Regions from separate parts of the Devosia sp. Micro-HW1 genome, predicted to be linked through region 1. Evidence: predicted binding sites of a transcription regulator. Region 1 holds the regulator's gene; each other region holds the start of a gene.
The links. The regulator PhoB, encoded in region 1, activates phosphate uptake and scavenging genes when phosphate is short. The targets are predictions, from matches to a motif close to TGTCATNNANCTGTCAT.

Region 1 (7,484 bases):
AATGTCGTCGAAGCCGCGCTGCGTGAGGCTGCCCCTGCTGGTTTCGAGATCGACAGCCGTCAGATTCTGAGCATCCCCGAGACCGATGCGCGCCACCGTGTCCGCGAGCGCTTCGTCAACGACCCCAGCCTGCTCGGTCAGACGGTCGAGATGGACCTGCTCGCCTCTGCCAATACCGACAACTGGGTTAAGGGCAATATCAATCGCGAGCTGGGCGATGCCCAGCAGCAGCTCTCCGCCCCGGCGCGCGCCCTCATCGACATCTTCGAAGAAGACGGCACCATCTCGCGCGGCTTTGCCTGGGCGCTGATATCAAATGTCGACAGCCGTTCCGCACCTGCCGCTGCGGGTCTCCTCGGCGCCCTCATGGGTTCGCTCTGGATGATGCTGATTGTCGTCGTCCTCGCCGTGCCGATCGGCGTGGGCAGCGCTATTTACCTCGAAGAGTTCGCGCCCAAGTCCAGGCTGACCGATCTCATCGAGGTCAACATCAACAACCTGGCCGCCGTGCCCTCCATCGTCTTCGGTCTGCTCGGCGCCGCCGTGTTCATCAACTGGTTCCGCCTCCCCCTCTCGGCCCCGCTGGCCGGCGGTCTGGTGCTGACCCTGATGACGCTGCCGACCATCATCATTGCGACCCGCGCGGCCCTCAAGGGCGTCTCCCCGGCCCTGCGCCAGGCCGCCCTCGGCATGGGCGCCTCGCGCACGCAGATGGTGTTTCACCATGTGCTGCCGGTGACCTTTCCCTCGATCCTGACCGCTACCATTATCGGTGTGGCCCAGGCCCTTGGCGAAACCGCGCCGCTCCTGCTGATCGGCATGAATGCCTTCGTGGCCGCGGTGCCCGGCACGCCTATGGATCAGGCAACCGCTCTTCCGGTTCAGATTTACCTCTGGCAGGGCAACGAGAACCGCAACTTCTTCGAGGCCCGCACCTCTGCTGCCATCATGGTGCTCCTGGCCTTCATGATTACCCTCAACGCCATCGCGATCTTCTTGCGGTCGCGTCTTGAAAAGCGCGCTTAAGGAGACTTCGGAAATGGACGTTCTCGCCGGTAAGGTTAAAGTGACCCAAAAGACCCTGGATCAGACCATGAATCCCGCCGAACTGATGGACCATCCCATCCGCCTCACCGCCCGTGATGTTACCGTTCATTACGGTGCCAAGCAGGCCCTGCATGGCGTCTCCATCGACATCCCCGACCGCGCCGTCACCGCCTTCATCGGGCCGTCGGGCTGCGGCAAGTCCACTTTCCTGCGCTGCATCAACCGCATGAACGACACGATCGAAGGCGCCAGGGTCGGCGGCCGCATCGAGCTCGACGGCCAGGACATCTACGATCCCAAGCTCGACGTGGTGGAGCTGCGGGCCCGCATCGGCATGGTCTTCCAGAAGCCCAATCCCTTCCCCAAGTCGATCTACGACAATGTCGCCTATGGCCCGCGCATCCACGGCCTCGCGCGCTCCAAGGCCGACCTCGATGAAATCGTCGTCTCCTCGCTGCGCAAGGCGGGCCTTTTCGAAGAGGTCAAGGATCGCCTCAGTGAGCCAGGCACCGGTCTTTCCGGCGGCCAGCAGCAGCGCCTCTGCATCGCCCGCGCCATTGCCGTGGGTCCCGAAGTGATCCTCATGGACGAGCCCTGCTCGGCCCTTGATCCGATCGCCACCGCGATCATCGAAGAGCTGATCGACGAGCTGCGCGAGAACTACACCATCGTCATCGTCACCCACTCGATGCAGCAGGCAGCCCGCGTGTCGCAGAAGACCGCCTTCTTCCACTTGGGCAACCTGATTGAACAGGGCGACACCGAGGACATCTTCACCAATCCGGTGAACAAGCAGACCCAGGACTACATCATGGGCCGCATCGGCTGATCGCGGATCTGGAGGACAAACCATGCCAAATACCGGTACCGATCACATCGTCACCTCCTACAACGAGGAACTTGCCGCCCTGGCCCAGGCCATTGCCGAAATGGGTGGTCTCGTCGAGGTCGCTGTCGAGAACGGCACCCGCTCGCTGCTCAAGCTTGACCGTGAACTGGCTGACCTGACCATCATTGCCGACCAGCGCATCGACGACATGCAGCGCCAGATCGATGACATGGCCGTGTCGATGATTGCCCGCCGCCAGCCCATGGCCAGCGACCTGCGCGCCATCATCACTGCCATCCACGTCGCCTCCGATCTCGAACGCATCGGCGACATGGCCAAGCAGCTGGCCCGCCGCTCGCTCAAGCTCGAAGGCCTCAACCTGCAGCCGACTTTCTACAACGGCGTCAAGAACATGACCGCGCTGGTCCTGCAGCAGGTCAAGGATGCCCTCGATGCCTATGGCAATCGCGAGGCGCCCGCAGCCGTCGAAGTGTGCAACCGTGACGACGAGGTCGATGCCATGCACACCTCGCTGTTCCGCGAACTCCTCACCTACATGATGGAGGATCCGCGCAACATCACCACCTGCACCCACCTGCTGTTCTGCGCCAAGAGCCTCGAGCGCGTCGGCGACCATGCCACCAACATTGCCGAGCGCGCCTACTACCTGGCCACCGGCAAGCAGCTCACCAGCGACGTGCAGGAACTGCAGCGCCAGCAGATTAAAGCGTAAGGCACTTCTCCCTTTCGGGGAGAGGTCGGCGCGCAGCGCCGGATGAGGGGGCCTTCCTCGTAGCACCGCACTCTCAACCCCCTCCCCCTCCTTCAGGGGGAGGTGAGGTGGGGGTAAAGCCAAGAACTCAGAACTCTCGGATGACCAAGGTCAGTCCGATCGACGGAGCACATCCAATGCCCGCCACCATCCTCGTGGTCGAAGACGAAGGCGATATCGCCATCCTGCTGCGCTACAATCTCGAAGCCGAGGGCTTTCGCGTCGTCACCGCCGAGAGCGGCGACGAAGCCCAGCAGGCCATTGCCGAAAAGCTGCCGGACCTGATCCTGCTCGATTGGATGCTGCCCGAGATTTCCGGCATCGAACTCTGCCGACGCCTGCGCGCCCGCGATGAAACAGCCCGCGTGCCGATCATCATGCTCACCGCCCGCGGCGAGGAAGAGGAGCGCGTCCGCGGTCTTTCCACCGGCGCCGACGACTACGTGGTCAAGCCTTTCTCGGTGCCCGAACTGCTGGCGCGCATCCACGCCCTGCTGCGCCGGGCCAATCCCAATCTCGTCACCACCGCCCTCAAGGTCGGCGACCTCGAGCTCGACCGCACCACTCACCGTGTCCGCCGCGCCAACCGCGACGTGCATCTGGGACCCACCGAATACCGTCTGCTCGAATATCTGATGCGCCATCCCGGCCGCGTCTATTCGCGCGAACAGCTTCTCGACGGCGTCTGGGGCAATGATGTCTATGTCGACGAGCGTACCGTCGACGTCCATATCGGCCGCCTCCGCCGCGCCATCAACCGCGGCCGCGAAACCGACCCGATCCGCACCGTCCGCGGCGCCGGCTACGCCTTCGACGAACGGTTTGCCGCCAACGCCTGAACCGGCGACTGGAGCGTTTCGCGGACCATTTGAAACACCGCTACCTCCCCAATCGTCACTACCGGCCCACCCTCCGGCCTGACCCGAGGGCCCGGTGGTCCATGCCCGCTGTAGGATGGATTGCCGGGACAGGCCCGGCAATGACGGCCATACATGTCTCCGCTTCAGAATTGTGAAACGGCCTAATCGGCAATGGCCAGGAAATCGAGCACCGCCTGTCCGAAGCGCGGGTCGGTGTTGAGGGTGTAGTGGGTGGTGCTTGGAATGACGGCGAAGCGGTTCGGCGTCATGCCCTCCCCCGCCCACCCGCCATCGACCTTGCCACCCCCCAGCAGCTCGAAGAAATGCGTGGCATGGCTGATCCGCACCGCGTCATAGTCTCCCACCACCAGCAGGGTCGGGCTCTTGATCCCGCCCACCTCGGATGACCAGTCATAGTCGTTGCCGATAAAGGCACCCATCTGCTCAAAGAGCTTGGGAAAGTTTTCCGGGTCGGGCGCGACCGCCTTGTAGGCCTCGTAGAGCGGCGTCTGCATCATCTCAGGGGCCATATGCGCGCCGATGGTCCGCATGCCCTCGGCATTATAGTCGTGCCACCCCGAATAGGCGTAGGGCGCCGAAGCGACCACCAGCCGGTTGACCACATCGGGATGGTCGATGCCGAGCCGGATGGCGGTAATGCCGCCCATCGAATAGCCGACGACATCGGCCCGTTCATGGTCCAGCCATCGGATCAGCCCGGCCACGTCGGTGGCGAAAGCCTCGAAACTCATTGGGCGGTCGAAAGGTCTGGTGCGGCCATGCGCCTGGAGATCCACGCCAATGACCTGATGGTGTTTGGCCAGCTCGGTCAGCACGGGGCCGAAATCGTCCATGGTTTGCAGGCCGCCATGCAGCAGCACCAGCGGTTCGCCCGCGCCGAACACGGCATAGGCCAATTCGATTCCGTTGACGGGCGCGTAGCCCGACCGGGTTGGAGTAGGCAACGACATTTGAGACCTCCGGATCGCTAATGATCGGACGACGAGCAGCAGCCAGGATTTTCGACAGGGAAACGGCCCGCTCCCGCCAAGCCTAAACCTCCGGCAAGTCCCTCAGCGGCGTGGTATCGTCCAGCGGCACCGTCTGCCGCTCGATCATGCGGTGCACGTGCGGCAGGCCCTCGCCCTGATGCAGGGCGCGCAGCTGCTCGATATTGTCGGCGTCGGATTTGGTGCGCCGCAGGTTGTGCCGCACATAGTCGACCCAGGTGGGCACGTGATAACTCTCCACCCACAGGTCGGGCCGCTCGAGGTCGCGCAGCAAGGTCCATTGCCGCGCTCCGTCGCGGATGCGGATGCGCCGTCGCTCGCTCATCAGCCGCAGGAAGGCGGGAATGTCCTCCTGCAGGATCTGGTAGTCGATCATCACCATGATCGGTCCGCTGCGCGGCCTGAGATCCAGCCGCAGGATCGGCTCATTGAAGGTGTCGAGCGGATTGAGGTCACGCTGGTCGAATTGCGGCAGCGCCAGTTTCAGGCCCACCAGGCCGCAGATCACCAGCACGCCGCTGGCGATCAGCAGCGCCCAGTCCATGCCGAGCCCGTCCGAGGTCACGCCCCAGATCCAGCTGCCGCCCGCCATGCCGCCGAACGTGGCCGTTTGGTAAAGCGAGAGCGCCCGACCCACCACCCAGCGCGGTGACGCGAGCTGGATCGAGACATTAAATAGGCTCAGCGCCAGCACCCAGCTCGCCCCGGCGGGCAGCAGCAGGATGTGGCTGAGAACGGCATCGCGGCTGAACGCCAGGCCGATACAGCTGAGGGCAAAGCCGAGGCAGGCCGCCCGCACGATGTTCTCGTTGCTGAACACCTGCCGCACCCGCCCGTTGAGGAAGGCGCCGAGGATGGCGCCCACCCCGAAACAGCCCAGCAGCGTGCCATAGATCAGCGCGCCACCGCCCAGATAGTCCTCCGCCAGCACCGGCAGCAGGGCCAGGATGACGATGGCCGACGCGCCGAACAGGAACCCGCGGAACATCACGGTCATCAGGTTGGGCGACATCGACACATAGCGCACGCCGGCCCACATGGCGCTGCCCAGCCGCTCCCGCGGCAGGCGCGCCGGCGCCCGCTGCGGCTTCCAGCGATAAAGCGCACCGATCAGCGGAATGTAGGACACGGCATTGAGCGCAAAGGCCGCGCCCGCCCCGGCAAAGGCCACGATCATGCCGCCCACCGCCGGACCGACGCTGCGCATCATGTTGAAGCCCATGGCATTGAGCGTCACCGCCCCCGGCAGGTCTTCGCGCGGCACCACATCGCCCATCGACGCCTGCCATGACGGGTTGAACAGCGCCGTGCCCGCGCCGATGAGGAAGGTGAAGGTCAGCAGCAGCCACGGATTGAGCAGGCCGAGCCAGGCGGTAATGGCCAGCGCCAGCGACACCAGCCCCATGCCCGTCTGGGCAATCAGCATCACCGTCCGCCGGTCGAAATTGTCGGCCAGCGCCCCGGCGGCGATGGAAAACACCATGATCGGCAGCGTGTTCGATGCCTGCACCAGCGCCACCATATTGTGCGACGTGGTCAGCGTGGTCATCATCCAGCCCGCGCCCACCGCCTGCACCAACCCACCCAGATTGGACGCCAGCGTCGCCAGCCAGAGCATGCGAAAATTCTCGTTGCGCAGCGGCGCGAGAACCGTGGGACCCTTGGACATGTCGAACAATCTCCTGACCTGTCTCATGAGCCAGCCGGCGCACGGAGGCAAGCCCGCTGGTTGCTCTGCCCTTCACATCCCGCGCCCCATTGCTGCCCTCCGATCAATAAGTCATACTTATTTCGAGGAGACATCATGCGCAGCTATTCCCCCGTCGATTTCACCCGGGTGAGCCTCACTGGGCCCTTCTGGGCCGAGCGGCTCGAAATCGTGCTCACCCGCACCGTTCCCAGCCAGTTTGAAAAACTCGGCGAGAGCGGCATTCTCGAGTCACTCGAACTCAAAGACCCGCCGCCACCCCTGCGCATCCCCCGCATGGGTGGACCCGATGGCCATACCCATCAGGTGTTCTGGGACAGTGACATCGGCAAGTGGATCGAGGCCGCCGGCTATGCCCTGCGCCACCGCCGCGACCCCGATCTCGAAGCCAGGGTCGATGCCATCGCCGCGCGCCTCGCCGAGGTGCAGATGCCCGACGGCTACCTCAATCTCTGGTATCAGGGCCAAGAGATCGACAAGCGCTGGACCAACCTGCGCGACCGCCACGAACTCTACAATGCCGGGCACCTGCTCGAAGGCGCCATCGCCTACTATCAGGCCACCGGCAAGCGCCAGCTGCTCGATGTGCTCGAACGCTATCTCGACCATATCCGCACCGTCTTCGGCACGGGCCCCGGCCAGAAAAAGGGCTACGACGGCCATCAGGAAATCGAGCTGGCGCTGGTCAAACTTTATCGCCTCACCGGCGAGCGCAAGCAGCTCGACCTGGCGGCCTATTTCATCGACCAGCGCGGCGCCGAACCGCATTATTTCGACGAGGAAGCGGTTGCCCGCGGCGCCGATCCGAAGGATTTCCATTTCTACAAGAGCGGCAATCACCAATATTCCCAGTCGCACAAGCCGGTGCGCGAGCAGGACAAGGTGGTCGGCCACGCCGTCCGCGCCATGTACATGTATTCGGCCATGGCCGATCTCGCCGCCGAACTGGATGACGACAGCCTCCGCCATGCCTGCGAAGTGCTCTGGAAGGACGTGACCACCACCCGCATGTATGTCACCGGCGGCTTCGGCCCGTCGGCTTCCAACGAGGGCTTCACCACCGACTACGACCTGCCCAACGACACCGCCTATTGCGAGACCTGCGCGTCCATCGCCTTCGTCTTCTGGGCCCAGCGCATGCTCAATCTCGATCTCGACGGCCACTATGCCGAAGCCATGGAGCTGGCGCTCTACAACGGCGTCCTCTCTGGCCTCGGCCGCGACGGCACCCTCTACTTCTACGAGAACAAACTCGAAA
Region 2 (7,484 bases), 1.8 Mb from region 1:
GGAAAAGACCAGCGGCTCGACCCGCGTATAGGGTGGCACGGCATGAAGACGCTTTTCGCGCCCGGCCGAGAGGAAGGTCAGGTGCTGGGCCATATTGAGCTTGGGTACGTCCCAGCGCGGAATGGGCGAGGGTGTCATGACGTGGCGGCCATTGACCATGGCCGGATAGGAGGCGCCCTGCATGATCCGGCCCTTGCGCACGATCTGCTCGTAAAGCGTGAGCCAGAGCTTTCCGTAGTCGGCATCGGCATGCATCTGCTTGGCGAGGGAGATGTTCGGCTCAACATCGCGCAAGGGCTCCGGATCCGGGACCTGCAGGACGAGGACCTGGTCCTCGCGCATCACCTCCTCGGGAATGCGGTGGCGCGACTGGATGATGCTGGCGCCCAGCGTGTCCCAGGTCTCGGAAGCGCCGGAGACACGCGAAATGAAGCGGCGGATCGAGGCGGCGTTGACGCCGTCATCGGCACCCTGGTCGATCACTTTCACCACCGAGCTCGGGTTGACGAGGGTCAGCGTCACCTGCAGGCCACCGGTGCCCCAGCCGCGGGCCATCGGCACTTCGCGGCTGGCATAGGGCATCTGGCAGCCGGGCACGGCGATGGCTTTCAGCATCTTGCGACGCAACTCCCGCTTGGCCGACGCGTCGAGGAAACCATAGCTGGTGGCGGCCCAGTCCTTGGTCAGCATTGCAAGGCTCATAGCGCGGGTTCCTCTTCGGTTTCGGCGACGTCAGTCTCGCCCCTGGCTTCGGCCGCGACCTTCCTGGCCTTGGCGTCACGCATGGCGTCCAGGATCGACTGGAAAGTGACGTAGTGGGGCAGCTTGAAGTGAATGCAGAAGCCCGAAGCTTCGACGCTTTCGGTGTGGTAGAGGTAGAATTCCTCATGCACGGCCGAGCCGACAGGGGCTTCGTCCGAATTGAGGTCGAGCGTTGCCGCGGCAATCACCTTGACCTCGTTCCAGCCGAAGGTGGCGGCAAAGCCCAGTTCGAGATAGCCGCCCTTCTCCTTGGACGTGACTTCCGCCTGGCTGACACGCACGCGCCCGGCGGAAAACTCGGTGCCATTGGGATGGCGCACGACGACATTGGCCTCGCCGACGCGCAGCTCGTTGACCGTGGGATGGGCATTGCCATAGCCGCGCATGGCGGCGTAGCCGAGGGCCAGCACACCGCCGGTTTCGGCTCGGGCGAGGCTCTGCAGGCGATGCGCGCGCGAGGCCGGGAACAGCAGCGGCTCCCGCGTCAGGTCCGGAATGTTTTCCGGCGACACGGTCGATGCTCTGGCCGGGGCGACGAGCCCTTGCTGGCGCTGCCAGTCGGCGAGCGAGGGCTGCTGCGCCGGTGCGGGGTTGGCCGCCTTCTCGACTGCGGGCGGGGTGAAGGGCTTGCCTTCGAGCACGTCAGTCGCCAGCACGCGATGGGAATAATCGAGAGTTGGCCCGAGGATCTGGCCGCCCGGAATATCCTTGAAGGCAGCCGAGATGCGGCGCTGGGTGAGGATTTCATGCTGCTGCACGGGTCGCGATATCGCGAGGCGTGGTTGGGTGGTGCGCCAGGCGCGCAACACCAGCACGGCTTCGGAAAGTTCGCCCCCGGTCTGCGCCAGAGCGAGCGCTGCCAGTTCTTCGTCATAGAGCGAAGCTTCGCCCATCACCCGGTCGATCAGGTAAGGCATGGTCGAGCGGATGGTTTCGACGCGGGCGGCGTCGATTGTGCCGAGGTCCTGGCGGAACAGCCGCTCGGCCTGTTCGATGGCCTTCTCGCCCCCGCGGGTTGCAACATAGGCCACTACAGCACCTCCACCAGGCAAGAGCGCGGAATGCCGACGACCTGGTCGCCATCGACGAAGAAGATGTCGAAGCCTTCGGGATAGAGGCAGAGCAGGTTCCGCATGGCCCAGAAGCCAGACGACACAGCGAGGGCAATCTCGGTCGAGCCGTTTATGCCGGGGCCAGTGAGGCGGATACGCTGTCCGGCATGGGCCACGGCGACAACCAGGGTCGCGCCGTGATCGGGATAGAGTGCGCTGCCGCAATTGATCTCGGCCAGTTCGACGCCATCGAAGCTGGAGAGGAACACATGGTCGGCCGCGCCGATCGTATCAGCCAGCATGGCGCCGCTCGCCGCGATGCGCGCGCGCATTTCGGGCGAATCGGCATAGGCGCTGCATTCGCGATCGATGAGGGTTTCGGCAATGGCGCCGAAGCCGGGTTCGGGCAGGGTCCTGACATCGCCGGGGCGCGACAGGGCCCACATCAGCGCTTCGAACGTCGCATTGGCGCGCAGTTCGACGGCGTCGGGAGCAGCGACGGTCAGCATCAGAATGTCTCCATTTCCACGCGGGTGGCTTCCACTTGCCGCATACGTTCGGCATCTGTCTGGGCCTGGTGGGCCCTTTCCTCGGCGAGGAAGGCGCGGGTGCTTTCATCTTCGCCGCGGGCCGCGACATGGAGGTCGATGACGGCCATGGCCATGGCGCGCTCGAGATCGCGGCCGGTCACCATGCCATAGCCGATCTGGCCGGCCTGGCCGCTGATATGGGCCTCGCTCACCAGCACTTCGCCCAGGTGAAAATCGACTTGTCCGACCGTGTCGCGCATCGGCACCATGACAAGGCCGGTGCGGTTGGCGATGACCGAGATGTCGCCCAAGTCGACAAGCAGGGTTTCGGCAAGTTGCTTGAGGCGGTCGGGGCGGGCGCGGGCAAGGATGTCGAGCATCTCGCCATGCTCGGGTCCGCCGGATGGGGTTTCATTGAACATCGCTGTCTCTCTCGGACGTGGTGACTCGTGGCTGGTCGGATTCAAAGGTGAATTGCACGCGGTCGCCGGCCCACACGGCTTCAGAAAAGCCGATGGGGTTGCCGTCCATGTCCGCGTCGATTTTCTGCACCACCAGTACCGATTGTCCGGGCCGCAGCATCAGCATGCTGGCCTCGTGCTCGGTGGCGAGCCGGGTAAAGACCGTGGTGCGCTGCCGGCGATAGTCGAGAATGCCGTAGGAGCGATAGACCTGCGTGATCGACGCGTCGCTCCGCCGGCGCTCGGGCAGGTCCGGGAAGCGCGCGGCGGCGTGGTAGGCCCAGTCGATGGAGATCGGCAGGTCATTGGCAAAGCCGCGCCAGGAGCGGGCAAAGACCGGCGCGTCCTTCTCGATCCCGAGTGCGGCGGCGACACGGCTGCTGGCCGGCAGCTTCATTTCTGCCAGCGTCTCGCCCGATGCGGTGAGGCCCTGGCTCGACAGATTTTCATGCCAGCGGGTGCGGGCGCCGATGACATAGTTGAGCAGGGTCGCCCGTTCGACGAACGTGCCGCGGCCATGCTCGACACGCAACTTGCCCTCGTTGACCAGCGCTGCCAGCGCCTTGCGCAGCGAGTGGCGACGCACACCATAGAGCACGCAGAGTTCAGGTTCGGATGGCAGCTTTGTATCCGCCGCCAACCGTCCGGAGGTGATTTCCTGATTGATTTTGTCCCGGGTCTCTTCCCAGGACTGTCCTTGGCTTCGCATATCGTCAACTCATTCGAATGAGCTGGTTCTAGCGAGCCGAGGTGACACTGGAATGACGGTAGGACGACCTTTCGACATCCGTGCGCCAACTCATTCGAATGTCGCCTGTTCTGTCGTCGGCTTGTCACAGAGGCTGGGTAGGTGAGGCGCCAAGGAGACCAGACATGACAGCCATCGGCCTCGACCAGATCGTCCTCACCAATGCCCGCATAGTGCTCGCCGACCGGGTGGTCGAAGGTGCAGTGGAAGTGGCTGGCGGGGTCATCACCGATATCGGCTCCGACAGCGTGCGGGGTGTCGACCTCGAAGGCGACTATCTCATTCCGGGCCTCGTCGAGCTGCACACCGATCATCTCGAAACCCACTATGCGCCGCGCCCGAAAGTGCGCTGGCATCCGGTGGCGGCCGTGCAGGCGCATGACGCGCAGATCGCGGCCTCGGGCATCACCACCGTTTTCGACGCCATCCGCGTCGGCATTGACGAGCATGCCGATATGGGCGCCGCCGAACTGCGCATCCTCGCCGATGCGATCACTGCAGGGGTCGAGGCGCGGCGCCTGCGCGCCGACCATTTCATCCACCTGCGCTGCGAGGTGTCAGCGCCCGATTGTCTCAAGGCATTCGAGGGCATCATGGACCACAAGCTGGTTCGTCTCGCCTCGCTGATGGATCACGCGCCGGGCCAGCGCCAGTTCGCCAACCCGGACGCCTACCGCGCCTATTACCAGGGCAAGCTCAAGATGAGCGATGCACAGCTGGCCGAATTCATCGCCCGCCGCACGCTGGAATCGATCACCTATGCCGACCGCCACCGCAAGGCGCTGGCCGAACTCTGCCATATCAGGAATATCGCGCTGGCCAGCCACGATGACGCCACCGCCGCCCATGTCGATGAGTCGCTGGAACTGGGCATTCGCATCGCCGAATTCCCCACCACGATGGAAGCCGCGCAGGCGTCGCGCGATGCCGGCCTTGCCATTCTCATGGGTGGGCCAAATGTGGTGCGCGGCGGCTCGCATTCAGGCAATGTCTCGGCGCGCGAGCTGGCCACTGCGGGACTGCTCGACATTTTGTCATCCGACTACATTCCCTTTTCCATGCTGCAATCGGCCTTCTGCCTTGTCGACGAAGTGGCCGGCGTGGACGTGCCGCAGGCTATCAGCCTCGTCACCAAGCGGCCGGCCGATGCGGCGGGTCTTGATGATCGCGGCGAGATCGCACTGGGCAAGCGCGCCGACCTCGTGCAAGTGCGGATCGAGGATGGGATTCCGATCGTGCGCACCGTCTGGCGCCAGGGCAGGCGGGTGCTATGACCGGTACCTTCGTTGCTGTTGTCGGGCCGAGCGGCGCCGGCAAGGACAGCGTCATGAATTTTGCACGAGATCGTCTGGGTGACCAGGTCGTCGTGGTGCGCCGAGCGGTGACACGCGCCGCCGATGGTGGCAGCGAGGATCATGACAGCCTCTCGCCCGAGGCCTTTGCCGCCGCAGAGCGGGACGGTGAATATGCGCTCAGCTGGGAGGCGCATGGCCTCCTCTACGGTCTGCCGATTGCGCTGGAAGCCGATCTGGCCGCCGGTCGGGTGGTTATTGCCAATCTCTCGCGCGCCGTGCTGCCAAAACTGCTCGCACGCTATCCGACCGCTCTGGTCGTCGAGGTGACGGCAGAGCCCGAGATCATCGCGCGGCGCCTGGCCGGGCGTGGGCGCGAGGGGGGCGAGGACATCCGTCGCCGCATCGAGCGCAGCGCCGGCTTCCGCCTGCCGCCCAGCACGGTGCGCATCGACAATTCGGGCGATCTCGAAGCGTCCGGCCAGCAGTTTGTGGCGCTGCTGCGCGATCTGCTGCGCCTGCCGGTGTGAGGGCATCGCATGAAGAAGCTGAGCGAGACGCCGTTTGTCCACGAAACGGCCAGGGTCACGCAATCGACCCTCGGCCGCTATACCGAAGTGGGCGCCCAATGCCACGTCGCTTACTCGACCATGGGCGACTATTCCTACTGCGTCGGCGGCACCCAGATCGCCTATGCCACCATCGGCAAATTCTCCAACATCGCCGCCAATGTGCGCATCTATGCGAGCATGCATCCGATGGAGCGCGCTTCGCTGCACCATTTTACCTATCGCTCGGCGCAGTATTTCGAGGGCGAGGAGGACGATGCATCGTTCTTCGAATGGCGCGAAAGCACGCCGATTTCCATTGGCCACGATACCTGGATTGGCCATGGCGCGGTGATCATGCCGGGGGTGAATATTGGCAACGGCGCCATTATTGGCTCCAACGCGGTTGTCACAAAAGACGTTGCCGATTTTGCCATCGCCGTCGGTGTGCCGGCGCGGACCATCCGCCAGCGCTTTGATGACAGCGTCGCGGGCCGCCTCGATTCCATGAAATGGTGGGACTGGAGCCACGAGCAACTGCACGTGGCGCTGCCCGATTTCCGGATGCTGGGGATCGAGGCGTTTCTCGAGAAGTACGAATAATCTCCGGCTCCCCCTCTCCCCTTGCGGGAGAGGGTGGATCGGCCGCAGGCCGAGACGGGTGAGGGGTTCCTACCGCGCGGTCGGTCCATCCCCTCGTCCGCCTTCGGGCACCTTCTCCCGCAAGGGGAGAAGGAAAGGTGGCCATCCCCCGCGACAACCCACCACACTTTCCCGGTGCATAGTCATGCAACCGTCACCCAAGTGTAATGGGGGCGTTACGTCCCGGCCCTAGGTCTGCCGCAGTTCAACGGCCGGGGCAGTTCCATGCTAAAGATTTCGCACGTTACGCGACGATTTGGTGACAAGGTTGCCGTCGACAATGTGACGCTGGAAATCCCGCAAGGACAGATGGTCGGCATCATCGGCCGCTCCGGCGCCGGCAAGTCGACACTGCTGCGTATGGTCAACCGTCTCAACGACGTTTCCTCCGGCTATATCGAATATGACGGCGTGAAGGTGTCTGAGCTGCGCGGCCAGGCCCTGCGCGACTGGCAGCGCGACTGCGCTATGATCTTCCAGCAGTTCAATCTCGTGCCGCGCCTCGATGTCATCACCAATGTGATGCTCGGCCGGCTCAACGGTCGCAACGGCGTCTTGAACCTGCTGCAGCTGTTCACCGCCGACGAGCAGTATGAGGCACTGCGGGCACTGGAACGTCTCGACATCGCCCAGACGGCTACGCAGTGGGCGCAGACTCTGTCGGGTGGCCAGCAGCAGCGCGTCGCCATTGCCCGTGCCCTGATGCAGGAGCCAAAGATGATCCTGGCCGACGAGCCCATTGCCAGCCTTGATCCGCGCAATGCCCAGATCGTCATGGACAGCCTCAGAGACATCAATGCCGAAGGCATCACCGTCATCACTAACCTCCACACGCTCGACACCGCCCGCGCCTATTGCGAGCGCATTGTCGGCATGGCCCAGGGCCGCGTCGTCTTCGACGGCACGCCCGACGAACTCACCACCGATGTGGCCCGCTCTATCTACGGTGCCGATGGTCTGAAGGAAGCTTTTTCGGAAGTCATGACCTCGACCTCCATTGCGCCCGTCCAGTTCCTGCCGCGCACGCCAAGCAATGCGCAACAGGCTCCCTAAGTCATTCGGCTCTTCCCTGTCGCCGAAGGACCCATCCCGCGTCACCAAAGGAGACTTCCCGTGTCCGCGATCCGTAAACTTCTCCTCGCCTCCGTCGCCCTTTCCCTGTCGTCAGCCGCCTTTGCCCAGGACGGTCTCGTCCTGCGCATCGGCCTCGACGGCAGCGAAAACGAAGCCGACCAGCTGCGCCGTGCCGAATGCGTCGCCGAGCCGCTGAAAGCCGCCACCGGCGCCACCGAAGTCCAGTTCTTCCCCTCGCCGGACTATAACGGCATCATTCAGGGCCTGCTCGGCGGCACCATCGACATCGCCATCATGGGCGCCTCGTCCTACGCCGCCATCGAACTGCAGAGCCCCGACGCCGTTGATCCGGTGCTGACCACCCAGCAGGCGGAT
Region 3 (7,484 bases), 620 kb from region 1:
TTGCAGGGCCGAAAATCGTTTCGAAACGAGCATGTAGCACCGAATCGACTTCTGGCAGGGTGACGAGCAGCCCCAGATCTTCAAACGAGGTGACGCCCTGATCGATGATGCCGCATGGGACAATGCCGTCATAGTGGGAAAGGTTCGGCGCGACATTGAGGGAAATGCCGTGAAAAGTGACCCATTTGCGCACGCGCACGCCGATGGCGGCGATCTTGTCCTCGCGCGCAAGTCCCTTGTCGGGGCGGGGCACCCATACCCCGACACGGCCATCGCGGCGTTCGCCCCTGACATTGTGGGCGTCCAGCGTGTCGATGACCCATTGTTCGAGGCCCTGCACGAGGCACCTGATGTCGCGGCCACGCTGGGTCAGGTCGAGCATGACATAGGCCACGCGCTGGCCGGGGCCATGATAGGTGTATTGCCCGCCGCGGCCGGCCGGATAGACCGGAAAGCGCGGATTGAGGAGGTCTTCGGGGCGGGCAGAGGTGCCTGATGTATAGAGCGGAGGATGTTCGAGCAGCCAGACAGCTTCAGGCGCTTCGCCGGCGGCGATGGCGGCGACGCGTGCGTCCATCATGGCGAGGGCAGTCTGATAATCGAGCGGCTCATCGAAAATGCGCCATTCTACCGGCCGGCCATCGGCGCGATGCAGTTTTGAGCCGATCTGGCACGCTTCGTTTACGTTTGTTAACACTTCCATAACCAGCTTTGGCGGAGTTTGAAGGAACGCGAATCCGTGGCGCTGTGGCGCCGGGCCCTGGACCCATCCTTATCTATGAACACCCTGGACAATATTGAAGTCGATATCACGGTCGAGCTGGGCGCGACCACCATACCGATCCACCACATGCTGCGCATGGGCCGCGGCGCGGTGATTGAACTTGATGCGACCGAGCATGATCCGCTGCGCATCTATGCCAATAACACGTTGATCGCCAGGGGCGAGGTCAATGTGGAGGAAGGGCATCTCCGCGTCTTCGTGACCGAGAAGGTCTTTCGCTTCGGATAAGGGCGGGACCAGGTCCTTGGGGAAACCCAGCGGATTTCCTGCACTTCGGAAAACGTATCCACAGTTACCCGAAAAATCCCGATTATCCGCTTGCGGATGTGAAGGAGCCTTGCTACATCCCCACTCGCTTCGGGGCGCAAGCACTGAAGTTTCTACCACACTGTGCGGTCGTGGCGGAATTGGTAGACGCGCAGCGTTGAGGTCGCTGTATCGCAAGATGTGGAAGTTCGAGTCTTCTCGACCGCACCAGTCACTCTCGAAGTGAAAAACAAGAAGCTGCCGCAAGGCGGCTTTTTTGTTGTCTGGATGGCATCTAGCCGGCCGCTGGGCGGCCGGCTGGGCCTGGCTGGCGTCAGTCGGGACCCAGCGCTGACGTCAGTTGGGACGCAGCGCTGACGTCAGTTGGGACGCAGCGCTGACGTCAGTTGGGACGCAGCGCTGACGTCAGTTGGGACGCAGCGCTGACGTCAGTTGGGACGCAGCGCTGACGTCAGTTGGGACGCAGCTCGATCACCGGGATGGTGCGGTCGGTCTTTTTTCGTAGTCGGCAAATTGCGGGAACAGGCTGGCATGGCGCGCAAAAGCTGGGGCTGATAGGGGCGAGCCCCTCGGCCTGCTCAGGCGCTCAGACGCTAATCTTTTGCGGGACGTCGATTTTGGGCACCTTGAACCCCATGGCAATCCAGGCCCCCAGCAGCTTTGCGTAGAAGCTCGCCGTGGTCCTGCCGCCTGACGGCAGTGAGCCGTCCAGGATGGTGCCTTCGGGCACGTCGCCAGTCTGGGTGCGTATCTGGGTGGCCGGGCGCTGATCCTCGGGCCAGAGGCCGGCAAACATGCTGAGCCAGTGGGCGCCTTCAAACTCGGTAAAGACCGGCGTGTTGCAGCAGGTCGTCAACACGCGACGGGTCGGCGCCTTGTCGCTGAGGCGGAATTCGGCGAGGGCCGCGGTGCCATTGGGGAAACGAACGCGATCCTTGCGGTAGAGGATATAGGGAACGCCGCCACTGGCGCTGGTAAGCGGAAAGGCCGGTGGCAGGGCGCTGAGACGCTGGGCCGCGCTGCGACAGGACGCGCAGTGGCATTCGGTGGTGATGAAGGGTTCGCCCGTCACCTCGACATGAAACTTGCCGCAGGCGCAACTGAGCGTGGTGGTCTTCGACATGGGTGATCATTCTCCTCTGTAATCGACCAGCCGACGAATGACGCAGGTCCGTTTCGACACGATGACGGCCCGCGCTCGCGAAGACAAGCTGGAGCTTGCCGTGTTCAAGCGAACATAGGGCGCGGTCATTTGCGCGTGAGGTGCCGGGTTCAAAAGCCCCTACAGTCCTTTGAACAAGGGAGTTTCCGGCCGCGCGCCTTTCGAGCGTAGCTCTCAAGGCCTGCTCACCTAAATTCGCTCCACCGGAGCGAATTTGCCTGCGGCATGGTTCGCAGTCATCCAACCGTCATGGAACCTTCAAGTGAACGTCAAGCAAGCTCAATAGAGGGGGCGGGCAGGGCGAAGCTCCCAAGGAGCGGGAACCTTGTGCGCCGGACCTTTCGGTTTGTTTCGGATGGTTTCGTCTCAATCGGCCGGCGCTCACAAACATGGTCTGGCAGGAACCGGGCGCCCCCTTCGGGGTGCATGACGGTATCCGTTGGGAGACAAGCATGAAGAACCTCAATCGCATGGGCCTTGCTGCCCTTTCGCTGGCCCTTACCACTTCGGTCGCTTTTGCGCAGACCGAAGTCACCTGGTGGCACGCCATGGGTGGCGAGCTGGGCACCAAGCTCGAAGAAATCGTGGCCGGCTACAATGCCAGCCAGTCCGACTATGTCGTGACCCCGGTCTACAAGGGCTCCTATGCCGAGACCATGACTGCTGCCATCGCCGCCTTCCGCGCCGGCGAGCAGCCCGATATCGTGCAGGTGTTTGAAGTTGGCACCGGCACCATGATGGCCGCCAAGGGCGCCGTATACCCGGTCTATCAGTTGATGGCGGACATGGGCGCCGACTTCGACCCGGCCGACTACCTGCCGACTGTCGTGGGCTACTACACCGACACCGAAGGCAACATGCTCTCGATGCCGTTCAATTCCTCGACCCCGATCTTCTACTACAACAAGACCGCCTTCGAAAAAGCCGGCCTTGACCCGAACACCCCGCCGGCCACCTGGGAAGACCTGGAAGCCTATTCCAAGAAAATCATGGAATCGGGCGCCGCCACGTGTGGTTTCACCACCGGCTGGATTTCCTGGGCACAGCTGGAAAACCTGTCGGCCTGGCACAACCAGCCAATCGGCACCAAGGAAAACGGCTTTGGCGGCTTTGACGCCGAGCTGACCGTCAATGGTCCGCTGCAGGTCAAGCACTGGGAAAACCTGAAGCGCTGGCAGGACGAAGGCGTCTTCCAGTATGGCGGTCCGGGCGGTGGTGCTGATGCTCCGGCCAAGTTCTATACGGGCGAATGCGCCATGTACATGAACTCGTCCGCCTCGCGCGCCGGCGTGATGGCCAATGCCGCCGACTTCGAAGTCGGTTTCGGCATGCTGCCGCACTATGCCGACACCCCGGCCCAGAACTCGATCATCGGCGGCGCGACCCTGTGGGTCCTGCAGGGTGCCGACGAAGCCGAGTACAAGGGCGTTGCCGACTTCTTCAACTACCTGTCCTCTGCTGAAGTCCAGGCCGACTGGCACCAGTATTCGGGGTACCTCCCGATCACCCAGGCCGCCTACGACCTCGGTATTGAACAGGGCTATTACGAAGCCAATCCGGGTTCGGACGTGGCCATCAAGCAGATGACCCTCAACGCCCCGACCGAAAACTCCAAGGGCCTGCGTTTCGGCAACTACGTCCAGATCCGTGACGTCATTGACCAGGAATTCCAGGCGCTGCTTTCGGGTGACAAGGGTGCCCAGCAGGCTCTCGACGATCTCGTCGCCCGCGGCAACCAGCTGCTGCGCGACTTCGAGGCCGCGAACCAGTAAGGCGCCTTGATACTACCGGGCGGCGGCGAAACGAGGTTTCGCCCCGCCCAATCGTTTTTTCCGGGGCGCCTCGCCGGCACTCCCGCGGATCGGGTCGATGGATACCAAACGCACAGTCTTTCCCTCGCAGGGGCTGCCTTACCTCCTGGTGGCGCCGCAGATCATCATCACGCTGATCTTCTTCATCTGGCCCGCTGGCCAGGCCGTGAAATCATCCTTCGAACGCGAGGACCCGTTCGGGCTCGCCACGAGTTTCGTGGGCATCCAGCACTATGCGCGCCTGTTCCAGGATCCGGCCTACCTGGCCTCGATCGGCCGGACGGCATTGTTCGCGCTGGCTGTCACTGCCATCTCGATGGGACTGGCCCTGATCCTGGCCGTGGCGGTCAATCGCCTGATCCGATCGGCATCGGCCTATTCGACCCTGCTGCTCTGGCCCTATGCCGTGTCGCCCGTCGTTGCGGGTATCCTTTGGTGGTTCCTGTTCAACGGGTCCACCGGAATCCTGCCCTACATGCTTAGCTTTTTCGGCGTGGACTGGGATCACCAGCTCAATGGCACACATGCGATGATCCTCATCATCGTGGCCGCAAGCTGGAAGCAGGTTTCCTACAATTTCCTCTTTTTCCTGGCGGGGATGCAGTCGGTTCCGCAATCGCTGAATGAAGCGGCGGCAATCGACGGGGCGGGGCCGCTCAAGCGGTTCTGGACCATCGTCTTCCCGCTGCTGTCGCCGACCACGTTCTTCCTGCTCATCGTCAATCTCAACTACACCATGTTCGACACGTTCGGCGTCATCGATGCCACCACGACGGGCGGGCCGAACCAGGCCACCAACACGCTGGTCTACAAGGTCTACACGGACGGCTATATCGGCCTCAACCTGGGCTCAAGCTCGGCCCAGTCCGTCATCCTGATGCTTTTCGTCATCGCTCTCACCGTCATCCAGTTCCGCTATGTGGAACGCCGGGTGCAGTACTAGGAGGGCGCGCAAATGGTCGAAAATCGCCCCTGGCTGACCTTCTTCACTCACGCCGTGCTTATTGTCGGCGTCATCATCGTGGTGTTCCCCGTCTATGTGGCGCTGATCGCCTCGACCCATGGCCCCTTCGCCATGGGTTCGGGCCGGATGCCGCTGCTGCCCGGGGACCAGCTCTGGAACAACATCGTCGAGGTGCTGACCGAGACCCGCCGCGGCGCCGCGCCATTCTGGCTGATGGCATGGAACTCGCTGTGGATGGCCGTGATCATCACCGCCGGCAAGATCGCCATTTCCATCCTTTCGGCCTTTGCCATCGTCTACTTCCGGTTTCCCGGACGCGTGCTGGCCTTCTGGCTGATCTTCATCACGCTGATGCTGCCGGTGGAAGTTCGCATCATCCCGACATTCGCCGTGGTGGCCAATCTGGGAATGCTCAATTCCTACCTGGGGCTCACCATTCCCCTCATCGCCTCAGCAACCGCGACGTTCCTGTTCCGGCAGTTCTTCATGACCATTCCCGATGAACTTATGGAGGCCGCGCGCGTGGACGGGGCCGGGCCGATGAAGTTCTTCCGCGATATTCTGCTGCCGCTCTCGCGCACCAATATCGCCGCGCTCTGCGTGATCCTCTTCATCTTCGGCTGGATGCAGTACCTCTGGCCGATGCTGGTGACCACCGATCCCAATTTCTACACGCTGATGATGGGCGTGAAGCGCATGGCGGCCGTCCAGGACGCCGATCCGCAGTGGAACATCATCATGGCGGCCGTGGTCATGGCCATGCTGCCACCGGTCCTCATCGTCATCTTCATGCAGCGCCTGTTCGTCAAAGGCCTGGTCGAAACGGAGAAATAAGAACAATGGCAAGCATCGACATCAAGGCCGTACGCAAAGTCTATCCGGGCAATGTCACGGCCATCCATGCCCTCGATCTCAGCATCGAAGACGGTGAAATGGTTGTGCTGGTGGGCCCGTCGGGCTGCGGCAAGTCCACGCTGCTGCGCATGATTGCCGGGCTCGAAACAATTACTGATGGCACGATTTCCATCGGCAGCGACGTGGTCAACAAGAAGGAGCCGGCGGAACGCGATATTGCCATGGTGTTCCAGAACTATGCGCTATACCCGCATATGAGCGTGCGGCAGAACCTGGAATATGGCCTGAAGAACCGCGGCGCCCCGCGCGACGAGATCAATCGGCGCGTGGAAGAGGCGGCAAAGATCCTGGAGATCACGCCGTTTCTCGAGCGAAAGCCACGCCAGCTTTCGGGCGGACAACGCCAGCGTGTCGCCATGGGCCGCGCCATCGTGCGCCAGCCCAAGGCATTCCTGTTTGACGAGCCGCTGAGCAATCTCGACGCCAAGCTGCGCGGGCAGATGCGCATCGAAATCCGCCGGCTGCAGCGCTCATTGAAGACCACCAGTGTCTATGTGACCCATGACCAGCTCGAAGCCATGACCCTGGCCGACAGGCTGGTGGTGATGAATGGCGGGCGCATCGAGCAGGTGGGCAAGCCCATTGAGCTCTATGACAGGCCCGCCAGCCTGTTCGTTGCCGGTTTCATCGGTTCGCCGCCGATGAACCTGATGCCGGTGGAAAAGCTGGCAGCCATTGCCGGAAGCACCATGCCGGTCCTGCCTGATGGCGTAGACATCGTCGGTATTCGCCCCGATGCCATCGTGATGGGGCAGGGTGCGGACATCGCCATGTCGGGTACGGTCGAGTTGATCGAGCCGGTGGGCGGCGAGAGCCACCTTTATGTGCGCGTCGAGGGGATCGAGCAGGCGCTGATCCTGGTGCAGCAGGGCCGGGCTGACGTGGGCGAGGCCGATCGCGTGGATTTTGTGCTGCCGGCGGCGGCGTTGCATGGCTTTAATGCTGAGAGCGGGAAGCGGGTAGGGTAAATCACCCCCACCGAGCTCTGCTACGGCCCTGACGGGCCTAGCGACGCTACCTCCCCCTTCGCAGGGGGAGGTGTCGATGAACACTTCAACCTGCGCTGCGTCGCCCTCGGGCTCGACCCGAGGGCCGCTACCCCAGTGCGCATTCCCGATGCGGTGGCTCCCAAGCAGGCCTTCGGATCAAGTCCGAGGTCGGCCCTGCGGACGCGGTACGCCCTTGTCCCGCCGAACGTATGTCACCCCTTCTTCAGCCTCTCCGGGGCCCTGAAAAACCAGGCGTCGTGCAGGCGCAGGGAGAGTTCTTCGTCGCTGATGCGGTCGAGGCGGACGAGCATGGCGTCGTGGCCGACATACTGCTCGGTCTCGAAATAGAGATCGGGCGAAATGTCCATCAGCAAGACCTTCTGATCCACCGGGCATTCCAGCACGGCAGTCGTTTCGTCGAGCAGGCGCACGAAGACGACGCCGGCGACCTCGAGGGCCGGCGTATCGTCACTGGTGCCGCGCTCGACCTGAGCAAGCTGGCGGGCTTCGGCCAGCGTGGCAATTCGTTTGAAGGCTGTTTCCAGGCCGCTACTGGACTGCATGGGTGACGCTCCGCAATTGCACGAAAAAG

Region 2: the regulator PhoB is predicted to act here: its motif matches at 3,556-3,572, upstream of phnF (phosphonate metabolism transcriptional regulator PhnF).
Region 3: the regulator PhoB is predicted to act here: its motif matches at 2,448-2,464, upstream of ugpB (sn-glycerol-3-phosphate ABC transporter substrate-binding protein UgpB).

Annotation. Positions count from the first base shown of each region.
Region 1 is NZ_CP094375.1:1,442,350-1,449,833, forward strand. It holds gene pstA (phosphate ABC transporter permease PstA) at 1-1,026, shown strand, start outside; gene pstB (phosphate ABC transporter ATP-binding protein PstB) at 1,094-1,876, shown strand; gene phoU (phosphate signaling complex protein PhoU) at 1,899-2,609, shown strand; gene phoB (phosphate regulon transcriptional regulator PhoB) at 2,786-3,487, shown strand; gene MQW79_RS06770 (alpha/beta fold hydrolase) at 3,670-4,479, opposite strand; gene MQW79_RS06775 (MFS transporter) at 4,562-6,187, opposite strand; gene MQW79_RS06780 (glycoside hydrolase family 127 protein) at 6,323-7,484, shown strand, end outside.
Region 2 is NZ_CP094375.1:3,264,183-3,271,666, forward strand. It holds gene MQW79_RS15715 (alpha-D-ribose 1-methylphosphonate 5-phosphate C-P-lyase PhnJ) at 1-702, opposite strand, end outside; gene MQW79_RS15720 (carbon-phosphorus lyase complex subunit PhnI) at 699-1,793, opposite strand; gene phnH (phosphonate C-P lyase system protein PhnH) at 1,793-2,323, opposite strand; gene phnG (phosphonate C-P lyase system protein PhnG) at 2,323-2,766, opposite strand; gene phnF (phosphonate metabolism transcriptional regulator PhnF) at 2,756-3,514, opposite strand; gene MQW79_RS15740 (alpha-D-ribose 1-methylphosphonate 5-triphosphate diphosphatase) at 3,679-4,827, shown strand; gene phnN (phosphonate metabolism protein/1,5-bisphosphokinase (PRPP-forming) PhnN) at 4,824-5,375, shown strand; gene MQW79_RS15750 (DapH/DapD/GlmU-related protein) at 5,385-5,996, shown strand; gene phnC (phosphonate ABC transporter ATP-binding protein) at 6,261-7,088, shown strand; gene phnD (phosphate/phosphite/phosphonate ABC transporter substrate-binding protein) at 7,149-7,484, shown strand, end outside.
Region 3 is NZ_CP094375.1:817,583-825,066, reverse strand. It holds gene lipB (lipoyl(octanoyl) transferase LipB) at 1-703, opposite strand, end outside; gene MQW79_RS03785 (FliM/FliN family flagellar motor switch protein) at 779-1,012, shown strand; tRNA gene MQW79_RS03780 (tRNA-Leu) at 1,177-1,261, shown strand; gene MQW79_RS03775 (GFA family protein) at 1,638-2,174, opposite strand; gene ugpB (sn-glycerol-3-phosphate ABC transporter substrate-binding protein UgpB) at 2,666-3,985, shown strand; gene ugpA (sn-glycerol-3-phosphate ABC transporter permease UgpA) at 4,083-4,967, shown strand; gene ugpE (sn-glycerol-3-phosphate ABC transporter permease UgpE) at 4,980-5,822, shown strand; gene ugpC (sn-glycerol-3-phosphate ABC transporter ATP-binding protein UgpC) at 5,828-6,871, shown strand; gene MQW79_RS03750 (MmcQ/YjbR family DNA-binding protein) at 7,105-7,455, opposite strand.